Regions from separate parts of the Streptomyces sp. NPDC001816 genome, predicted to be linked through region 2. Evidence: riboswitches for the same ligand, from Rfam matches in the RefSeq annotation. Region 2 holds a riboswitch; the other holds the start of a gene.

Region 1 (5,344 bases), on a different contig from region 2:
TGCGTACGGCTGTGTCGGCGCCCTCGGTTACAGTGGCCGCGCTCAACAGGAGGGGAGAAGACAGTGCAGGTCAGGGTGGGGTCCGTGCGAGGCCGGGTGGTCCAGGCGGTGGTGCTTGCGGCGGTACTGGGAGGTTGCTCGCAGTCGCCGGACGGGGAGGCGAAGGCGTCGGGGAGCCCGTCGGCCGCCGGGAGCGCGGGGGCGAAGAGCGCGGTCGCGGCGCGCGGCGGCACCGTCGGCGCCGCCGGGTCGGCCTGCGAACTGCCCGTCAGCTTCGACATCGCCAAAAGCTGGAAACCCAAGGGGATCGACGCCGAGAAGGAGCTGTCGAAGGCGTCGAAGGGCTCGGACGGCGACGTGAACGGAGCACTCGCGGACGCCTTCCTCCGCCAGGGCCCGGTCACCACCGCCTGTGAGATCGACGCCAAGCCCGCCGGCAAGATCGGCTTCCTGCGGGTGTGGACCGGCGAGCCCGGCGACGCCGACGCGCGCACCGTCCTGCGGCAGTTCGTCGCCGCCGAGGACAACACCAGCAAGGAGAAGTACCGCTCCTTCAAAACGGCCACCGGCCTGTCCGGTGTGGAGGTGGAATACCTCTACACGAGCAAGCTGCTGGAGGAGACGAAGAAGGAGAGCGCCCTGGCGGTCTCCACGCCCGACGGCCCGGTCGTGCTGCACCTCGGCGGGATGGACACCGAGGAGCACAACGCGATGCTGCCCGCGTACGAACTCGCCAAGCAGACCCTGCGCGTCCTCTGACGGGCACCGCCGGGCGGGTTCTCAGTCCGGGGTCGTGGTCCGGCCCAGATACGTGAGCGGGCCGGCGTCCGCGACCGGGATCTCGTGGAAGCCGAGCCGGTCGTAGAACCCGCGGGCGGCCGTGTTGACCGTGACCATGCCGAGGTGGACGGCCGGAACGCCCTGCGCGTGCAGGGCGTTCAGCAGCGTGTGCATCAACCGGCGGCCGTGTCCGCGCCCCTGCCAGGGCGGCAGCAGGTCGATGTGCAGGTGGGCGGGGTAGGCGGCGAGTTCGGGTACGAGCATGCGCTCCGGGCGGTGCAGGAGGCCGACCATCTCCTCGGTGGGCGTGCGGGGCTGCGCGGTGGGTTCCGGGTAGCGGTCCACCAGTCGGGGGATCCAGATCCGCCGGAAGTCCTTGACGAACCGCTCGGTGTCCGCCGTACCGACGACGTACCCCACTGCCCGGCCTTCGCCGTCGTCCAGGACGAAGGCGAGGTCCGGGTCCAGGTGGCAGTAGGGCTCGGCGAAGATCGACGGCATCAGGCGCAGGTCCGGATAGAGCGTGCGGGAGTCGCCGCCGTTGTGCGCGGTACGGACGCAGATGTCGGCGACCGCGTCGCGGTCGGTGGGGCGGTAGGGGCGGATCGCGGGGCGGGTGTCCGTGGGTGGCATGTGGACATCCTCCTGCGGATGGGAGCGCTCCCACAAGGGGCCGACGGGCTCCGGACGAGGCAACGGCGGCCCCACCGCTGGAGGGTGGGGCCGCCGTTGCGTCGTTCCGTGACGTGCGGTCAGTAGCGATCAGTACCGCAGGCGCTTGGCCCGGAGCAGCATGACGAGGCCGGACAGGGCCAGCAGCGTGCCGATGGCCGCGGGCCACAGGTGTGCGCCGGTCTCGGCGAGGCCGCCCTGGACGGCCTGGGGTTCGGTCTGGTCGGCGGGGGGCTGCGCCTGTGCGGCCTGACCGCCGGCAGGGGTCTGGGTGGCCTGGCCGACCTCGCCGGCGCCCGAGTCGGACGGCGCGGTCGAGGCGGCCTTGTCGGCCTTGGCGGGAGCGGTCTGCTTGCCCTCGCTGTCCTGCGTGGTCCGGCCGTCCTGCTTGGAGGACTGGCTGTCCTGCCTGGCCGGCTTGTCGTGCTTGGTGGTGTTCGCCGGCGAGGTCGTCGTGTAGGTCCTGGGCTCCTGCGTCGAGTCGGAGGAGGCCGGGGCGGGGTCGGCCGGGGCACTCGTGGCGGGGTCGGCCGTGGCACCGCCGGTTCCCGTGCCCGGGGCGTCCGTCGCACCGGTGTCGTCGCTCGGGCTCGGGGCCGTGGTGGCACCGGAGTCGTCACCACCGCGGGCTCCGCAGGTCCGGCCGGAGTTGATGCAGTCGACCATCTCGCGCATCAGGCCCTCGTCGAAGACGTTGATGAAGTCGCCGTGGTCGGTGACCGGCTTGTGCAGCTGCTCGGGGAAGGAGTCCACCGCGAAGAACGGCACCGTCCGCCCGCCGTCGTTCAGGCTCGGCGCGGCAACGCCGTAGACGATGCGCTGAACCAGCTGCGGGATCGCCCGGAAGCCCTCGGGGCAGGAGCCGTCGGGGCCGGCGAAGGCCACGTGGGTGCGGTGGTTGGCGCTGTCGATGTTGCGGCCGTCCCAGCAGCTCTGGAAGTGGAAGGTGCGCACCACGTCGCTGCCGGACGGGCACAGCGGGTACTTGTCCTTCAGCTGCCGGTCCTCGAAACCGGTGCAGCTCCACGAGGCGTTGGCGTTGGCGGGGCCGTTGACGAAGGCCTTGGCGTCGCCGGTGATGATGCGCAGCAGGCGCGGCATCTCGGTGACCTTGCCGCGCGGGCTGCCCACGAAGGTCAGCGTCACCTGCTTGGCCGTGACGATCTGGCCCGCGTTGCCCTCGGTGCCGCCGCCCGGGGCGCCGGCGTCCCGCTCCTGCTTGCCGTTCTGCAGCCGCAGCACCGGCCAGTAGTACGTGGACTTGTCGCCCTGGTCCACACAGCTGGTCTCGGCGTCGGCCAGGTCCTCGTCGCTGGCGAAGGCGTTGTTGGACTGGTTGCCGATGTAGTCGTGGAAGTGGTGGGCGCCGTTGGAGACACCGGGCGCGACGATCACGTTGTCGGAGTTGAACAGCCCGCCTGCGTTGACACCGCACTCGGAGGTGAACGTGCCGCGCGAGGCGTCGTCCTGCTGGGGCGGGTTCGGCACGTTCGGCTGTACGGAGGTGATGTCCGCGTAGTCGGAGGCGACGGGTCCGTTGCCGCCCTGGCCGGCGCCGTTCTGACCCTGGCCGGTGCCCTGTTGGGCTCCCTCGCTCGGGGCGGCGCCGCCCTGGCCGGCGTTGCCGGTGTCGCCGCCCGCGCCGTCCTGGGCGGGGCGCAGGGTGCAGGCGGCCAGGGATTCCAGTCCTTCCGGCCGGTCACCCACCTGGTCGATGGCGACGGCGATCCGCTCGATCGTGGCCGACCGCTTCTCCTTCAGCGGGTTCATGATGGGCTCGTCCGCGGCCGTGGGGTCCTGGCGGACGGACTCGGCCGACGCCTGGAGTTGCTGGTACGCGGCCGCGATCTGCTGGTCCAGCCGGGCGAGTTCGCCGTCGACGGCCTCACGGGCGCCGTCCGGCACCGTCGTCAGGCGGCTGCCGACGTCCGGGCAGTCGATCGTGGCCATGCCCGCGGAGCGGACCTGTCCGGTCGCGTCGGTGCCGCCGCCCCCGCCCCATGCACCCTCGCTGGCCGAGGCGTAGACATTGGCCGCGACGAGCCCGCCTCCGCCCAGCATCAGGGCGACCGCTGCGAAGGTCGCGCGTCGTGCACGGGTCGGGCGTCTGCGCGTGTTGCGTCCCACGGAAGTACCTCTGAGTCTGTCGAGCGGCTCGGCATGGAAATCCCCCGCCCCATACGGATCCGAGCGCCCGAGTGTTCAGGCGTCCCGAGGATTCACCAGAATCTCATAGGGACCGCGCCACCCGGAGAGTGACTCATCTCGAATGGCAAGACGAACATCACATATCTGTATCGGACATTGCGCACTTCAACCTTCACACGGGCCACACAAATTGGCTAGGTTGACGACCAGGCCGCACGGCTCCCCCGGCGAACCACGCCGGGCCGCGTGGCCTCCGCCGAATCCGGTGCACCGTGGAGTGCGGCCGGAGCCGGGGACCCGACCGACTTCGGGGTGAATCGGCCAACGCCCTTGCGGGCGGCGGCCGTAGGGCACGCCTTCCGGAACCGACCGCCCGAACCCGACAGCTGACTCGGTAGGCGGAGCACGGAAGGAGTGCGTCCCTTCATGGCGACGGACAGCCGCGACGAGGTTCGGCAGCGGATCAGCTCCCTCTACGACCGGGCCGAGGACGAGACGGGGAACTTCAACGCGACACGGGCCATGGCGCGGGCGACACGGAACCGTGGTGTTCCGCTGGCCAAGCGGCCGGCCCGGCGCTCGGATCCGGCCCTCGACGAGGTGGCCAAGCAGTGGTTCGACGGGGCGCGGGCCAAGCTCGGCCCGTCCGTACCCGCGGTCCTGCCGGCGGACCGGATGCCCGACCGGCAGGCCGCCCCGGCCCGCTCCTCGGACCGAGCCGGCGGCGATCGCCCCGGTGGTGACCGGGACACACCCGGACGGGGTCTGCCGGAGTTGCCCGCCGGACCTTCGGGGCGGACGGGTGCCCGTGCGCTGCCGGAGCTGCCGAGTGGGGCTGCCGCAGAGCTGGCCGCGCGGCCCGTCCCCGAACTGACGAGCCGCGCCCTTCCCGAACTGACCAGCCGGGTTATGGAGGTAGCGGCCGACCGCACCGCTCTGGAACTCCCCGACCGAGCCGCAGTCGAGCTGCCGAGCCGGGCCATGCTGGAACCGGCGGGCCGCACCTCGGCGCAGCCGGCCGCCCTGCCTCTCCCCGCTCTCCCCGCCGCCCCGTCGACCCCGCAGCAGGAGTCCCGGGCACTGCCCGCCCCCGCCACCGGGTTGCAGCGTCCTGCCCCGGCCGTGTCCAAGGCGGAGAACCGGCGCAAACTCGCCGCGGCCCGGGACGTGTTGTCCCGCGGCATCGCCCTGCGCACCACGGCCGCCCAGCCCACTCCCACGCCGGACGCCCTGGGCACCGCGGCGGGTCAGGCGCCACAGCCGACCGAGGACCAGTGGCGGGCACCGCAGTGGGCGGCACCCGGTGTGTTCCCGGCGCAGGAGACGGCCACCGTGCTCGGCGCGACCGCGCTTCCCGCCGGCACCGAGCCCTTCAGCCGTCCGGCCGCGACAGCCTCTCTGACCGACACGGGCTCCTTCACCGCGCCGCTGCCTGCGGACCTCCCGGCCGACACCGGGTCCTTCGCTGCGCCCCTTCCGGCCGACGCCGGGGCTTTCGCCGCACCTCTTCCGGCCGACACGGGGTCCTTCGCTGCGCCGCTTCCGACCGACACCGGGTCCTTCGCCGCGCCCCTTCCGACCACCGGCACCGGTACCGGCACCGGCACCTTCGCCTCGCCGCTCACCGTCGACACCGGGTCCTTCGCCGTACCCCTCCCAACCGACACCGGGGCTTTCGCCGCGCCTCTTCCAACCGACACAGGCTCCTTCGCCGCGCCGCTTCCTACCGACACCGCGGCTTTCG
Region 2 (5,344 bases):
GGCGAGAGGGTGCCCTTCGCCGTCACGTGGTCGCCGGAGGACTCGCCGCGCAGCCGGCGGCCGATCCACGGGACGAGGTACTCGCGGGCCCAGTGGACGTCGTCGCGGCGGACCTCCAGGGTGCCCCGGGGCGGGAGCGGCGGCCAGGGCTGCTCCGGGTCGGCCGGGATCTGCAGGCCGAGGGCCTGGCCTGCGCGCAGCGCCACGCGCGTGTGCCCCTCGGGTGAGAGGTGGAGCCGGTCGTCGTCCCACGCCCTGCGGTCCTGGACGGACTTCAGGGACCACAGGTCGAGCACGGGGCACCCGTACCGGTCGGCGATGGCGCGGACGTGCCCGTTGTAGGTGGCGATCTTGCCGCGCAGATGCTTGAGCAGCGGGACGCCACGGGTGTCGAAGCCGGTCGTCACGAGCACGGTGCCCGCGACCTCGGTGAGCTGGGACACGGCCCGCTCGAAACGCTCGGCCACCTCGTCCGGGTCGGTGCCGGGCCGGATGATGTCGTTGCCGCCCGCGCAGAAGGACACGAGGTCCGGGGCGAGTTCGACGGCCTTCGGGAGCTGGTCCGCCATGATCTGGTCGAGCAGCTTTCCGCGCACGGCCAGGTTGGTGTACGCGAAGTCGCCCTCGGGACGCCGGTCCGCGAGCAGTACCGCGAACCGGTCGGCCCAGCCCACGAACGCCCCGTCGGGGCCGGGGTCGCCCACGCCCTCGGTGAAGCTGTCCCCCACCGCCACGTACGACCCGATCAGTGATCTGTTGTCATTCTTCGAATCGTCTGCCACGTCGGACCATGATTCACCTTCGGATGTGACCTACGCGACCGTAGGCAGGGGTTGACGAACGGTGAGATGAGACACCCTTAAATGATGTGTCAATCCTGGAATAACGCCACGGTCAGGCGTGTTGACGGTGCGCACGCGCTCAGACGGCGACGCCGTGCGAGCGGAGGTAGCCGAGCGGGTCGATGTCCGAGCCGTAGTTCGGCGTGGTGCGGATCTCGAAGTGCAGGTGCGGGCCGGTCACGTTGCCGGTCGCGCCGGAGAGGCCGATCTGCTGGCCCGCGGTCACGGTCTGGCCGGCCGAGACGGAGAGCTGCGAGAGGTGGGCGTACTGGGCGTAGTAGCCGTCGTTCAGCTTGATGACGACCTGGTTGCCGTACGCGCCGCCCCACCCGGCGGAGACGACGGTTCCGGCGGCGACGGCCTTGAGCGGGGTACCGGTCGGCACGACGAAGTCGACGCCGGTGTGGTGGCCGCTGGACCACATGCTGCCGGCCACGTGGTAGGCGGTGCCGATGGTGGCGCCGACGACCGGGAGGGTGTAGCCGGTGGAAGACACGGAGGGCACCGAGGGGGCCGAGGGGGCGGCGGCGGCACCGGAGGCCTGGCCCGACTGGGACCGGGCCGGGGATGCCGGCGCCGGGGCGGAGGGCTCGGTGTGCGTCCGGGCCGCCTTCGCGCCGAGCGACAGCTTCAGGCCCGGGTGGATCAGCGAGGGGTCCTGGCCGACGGCCTGCCGGTTGGCGTCGTAGAGCCGCTGCCAGCCGCCGCTGACGTGCTGCGCGTCGGCGATCTTCGCCAGCCAGTCGCCGGACTGCACCGTGTAGGTGCGCACGCCCGAATTCAGCTGCGCGGCCGCCTTCTTCACGGTCGTCTTTTCCACGGCCGGAAGGGACTGCACGGCCTTTCCGGAAACGGACTGCGTGGTGGCGGCGTGCGCTCCGGTGGCCCCGAGGAGCGGCAGGGCCAGCGCGGCACCGCCGGTTCCGGCGACGGCGATCTTGCGGGTGAAACGCGGGGTCTTGGGACGGCGGTGCTTACCCTTCGCGGGCATGGCGCTTTCCTCTCCGGCGCCTGCGAGGTGAGCTGACGGGTTCGGGCTGGAGCTGCCCGGCCGCGCGGTGCGTGGCTGCACCCCAGCCTGTTCCGGAGACCGGGACAGGCAGTCGTACCTGGCGGGTCCCCCGCTCCTGCCGAACACGGGTGAAGTGTGTGGGGACTCCGGGCGGCGGCAGGATTCGGCGTTCCGTCCGGATTGGTGGCGAACGTAAGCGAGCAAGACGCAACCGGACAAGAAGCAGTTTCCCGGCGTCGGCTTTTCAAGTGATCGAATTCGGGAATTCACGGTCACTCTCCGTGAATTCCCGAATCCTCCCCCTTTTCAATTGCCTTCGCTTTTATGGGGATTACGTGGACATGCCGCGCGACACACGGTCACGAATATGACGCTCCTCACGCGCCGACTTCCCATGCCCCCTTACTCCAGACCGAGTTGGACTGAAGGCTCCAATTCGGACAGAACACTCAGATACGGCGTAGCTGGAGAACCGTCGCATCCAGGTCGCCCTTCAGTCCGGTGCGCAGCCCGTGGTGCAGCAGGACGGCCCCGCGGTGCACTTCGCCCGTTTCGCGGCATTCGTACGATGCCTTCGGGTCGAGTCCGCGCAGCCGCAGCGCCGGCACCGGCTCGCCGTAGTGCTGCGTCTGGAGGCAGGCGAGGACCACGGCCTCGTCCCCGAGGACGTACTGGACGGCGCTCAGACCGCCCGTCGGGGGCCGCAGCCGGTACTGGTCGCCACGCTGGACGACCGGTCGGATCTCCTTGTAGAGGTCCACCCAGCGACGAGCCTCGGCCAGTTCCTCCCCGGTCCACTCGTTGAGGTCGCCGCCGACGCCGAGGACCCCGGCCATCGAGCTGACGAAGCGGAACCGCAGCGAACTCTCCCGCCCGTTGAGCTGGGTGTTGGGGCTGTCGGTGACCCAGGCGGCCATGACCCGCGCCGGATGGATCTGGCTGAAGCCGTGCTGGATGGCGAGCCGGTCGAGCGGGTCGGTGTTGTCGGAGGTCCACACCTGGTCGGTACGGCTCATCACGCCGAGGTCGATCCGCCCGCCGCCGCCCGAGCAGGACTCGAAGGCGACCGAGGGATGGGCTGCGCGCAGCCGGTCCAGCAGGGCGTACAGGGCGCGGACGTGGTCGACCCACAGACGCTGCGGGTACGGCTCCCCGGGCCAGCCGGCGTCGGTGAAGCAGCGGTTGAAGTCCCACTTCACGTAGTCGATCGGGGCGCTCGACAGGAGGGTGTCCAGCTGCTCCCAGAGGTACTCCTGGACGTCCTCGCGGGCGAGGTTGAGGACGAGCTGGTTGCGTAGTTCCGTCCGCTTACGTCCCGGTTGGTACTGCACCCAGTCGGGGTGGGCGCGGTAGAGGTCGCTGTCGGGGTTGACCATCTCCGGCTCGACCCAGATGCCGAACTGCATGCCGAGGCCGTGCACCTGGTCGGCGAGGGGCTTGAGGCCGTTCGGGAAGCGGTCGGGGTTGGGCGTCCAGTCGCCGAGGCCGGCCCGGTCACTGGTGCGGGCACCGAACCAGCCGTCGTCCACGACGAACAGCTCGACGCCGATCTCGGCGGCCCGCCGGGCGAGGGCGGTCTGCTGCTCCTCGGAGATGTCGAAGGTGGTCGCCTCCCAGGAGTTGAACAGCACCGGCCGGTCCTGCTCCGCGCCCGGGATGACGTACGCCCGCTGGTAGGCGTGCCAGGTGCGGCTGGCCCCGCCGAAGCCGCCGTCGCTCCACAGGCCGGCGAAGACGGGGGTGGTGTACGACTCCCCCGGCTGGAGCAGCAGCAGGCCCGAGTCGTCGTATCCGGCGCCGCCGGTGATCTGCACGCGCGCGTCCGGGAGTTGGGCGACGGCGATCCGCCAGGAGCCGGACCAGCCGAGCGCGCAGCCGTAGACCTCGCCGCGCTCCTCGGTCGCGTCGGTGTCCAGCGCGACCCAGGGCAGGTGCTGGTGGCCGGTGTGGCCGCGGCGGCTGCCGATGACCTTCTCGCCGTAGGTGAGGGGGGCGGTGGTCAGCAGCGACTCGGCGGCCCAGCGGCCGTGCAGCTGGGACAGCCGCCAGCCCTCACGGTCGGGCAGGGTCCAGGTGGCGGCGTCGGCACGCAGCAGCTCCACGCGCGCGTGCGAGCCGTTTTCCACGGCCACCCAGCGCTCCACGACGTCCCCGCGCATCCGGTAGTGCAGGGTGACGGCGAGCCCGTCGTCGTCGAAGCGCAGCCGCAGCTGGTCGCCGTCGGTACCGCCCTCTGTGTCGTACGACACGAAGCGCCACTCGGTGCCGCGCCGCTCCTCGGTGCGCACGGACAGAGCCGGACGGACGAAGCGGGGGCCGCCCTCGACGGGGTACTCCTCGCGGCCGTCGAGCGGGGACTCGAAGGGCCAGTAGGCGGGCAGCGGGCTCAGCGCCAGAGCCTCGGCGTCGGCGAGTGCGATCCGTGGCCCCCAGTGCAGGTGCAGCAGTTCGTCCGCCTCGGTCAGGTGCAGCGCGTAGCTGCTGCCGGGGCCCGACAGGAGCCAGGTACGACCGTCTTCGGCGATGTCCACCATCGAGACCTCACAGGTGCCAACAGATCCGCTCAAGTGCGAACATCATTAGGCCCAGCACCCCCTGCTGGCAACGCCTGTGGACAACTCATTGCCCGAGGTAATCGATGTCGTATCGTCGACGGAGCGCCCGTCGACGAGCCGCGCCGGCGGGGCCGACCGTGAGGAGCCCCCGTGACGCAGCAGGTCCCCTCGACCGAGCCCGAGCTGGCCGGAGTGCGCAATTTCCGCGATGTGGGCGGACTGCCGACCGTGGACGGACGGCGGGTGCGCCCCGGGGCGCTGTTCCGCAGCGGCCACCTCGCGCACGCCACCGAGGAGGACGCGGCCTTCCTCGCGTCCCTGGGCCTGCACACGATCTTCGACTTCCGCAACGCGGCCGACCAGAAGCTGGAGGGCCCGGACGTCGAGCTGCCCGGCGTGCGGAACGTGAACCTGCCGCTGAGCGACCCGGCGGACGGCGCCGAGTTCTGGAAGATGGTCCGCGACGGCAACATCGAGCAGCTGCGCGGCATCCTCGCGGACGGCAAGGCGGCGGCCCGGATGGTCGCCTCGTACCGGAGGATCGTCAAGGAGCGCACCGCCGAGCACTCCCGGGTGCTGCACGCGATCGCCGAGGACAGCGTGCCCGCGCTGATGCACTGCGCGGCGGGCAAGGACCGCGCGGGCATCTCCATAGCCGTCACGCTCCTGGCCGTGGGCGTGGAGCGCGACGCCGTCATCGCCGACTACCTGGAGTCCAACGCCAAGCACCGGCGCTACAAGGTCCGTCGCAACGGCAGCCCGGACACCGCGTACACGCCCGAGGTGATGGAGCTTCTCAGCCCGCTCTTCGACGCCCGCGCCGAGTATCTCGAGGCGGCCTTCGCGAGCATCGAGGAGACGTGGGGCGGCACCGACGCCTACTTCACGCAGGGCCTGGGGCTCGCCCCCGAGACCCGGGAGCGGCTGCGGGAGCG

The links. Region 2 has a riboswitch for cyclic di-AMP ahead of ACFYZZ_RS34495 (peptidoglycan DD-metalloendopeptidase family protein). Riboswitches for the same ligand answer to the same signal wherever they lie in the genome.
Region 1: another riboswitch for cyclic di-AMP. It lies ahead of ACFYZZ_RS07835 (NlpC/P60 family protein); the one in region 2 lies ahead of ACFYZZ_RS34495 (peptidoglycan DD-metalloendopeptidase family protein).

Annotation. Positions count from the first base shown of each region.
Region 1 is NZ_JBIATY010000002.1:468,819-474,162, reverse strand. Features, by position in the region: gene ACFYZZ_RS07850 (lipoprotein) at 64-759, shown strand; gene ACFYZZ_RS07845 (GNAT family N-acetyltransferase) at 781-1,413, opposite strand; gene ACFYZZ_RS07840 (DUF1996 domain-containing protein) at 1,543-3,513, opposite strand; cyclic di-AMP (ydaO/yuaA leader) riboswitch at 3,845-4,016, shown strand; gene ACFYZZ_RS07835 (NlpC/P60 family protein) at 4,027-5,344, shown strand, end outside.
Region 2 is NZ_JBIATY010000012.1:141,141-146,484, reverse strand. Features, by position in the region: gene ACFYZZ_RS34500 (SGNH/GDSL hydrolase family protein) at 1-749, opposite strand, end outside; gene ACFYZZ_RS34495 (peptidoglycan DD-metalloendopeptidase family protein) at 922-1,833, opposite strand; cyclic di-AMP (ydaO/yuaA leader) riboswitch at 1,838-2,000, opposite strand; gene ACFYZZ_RS34490 (alpha-galactosidase) at 2,304-4,388, opposite strand; gene ACFYZZ_RS34485 (tyrosine-protein phosphatase) at 4,560-5,344, shown strand, end outside.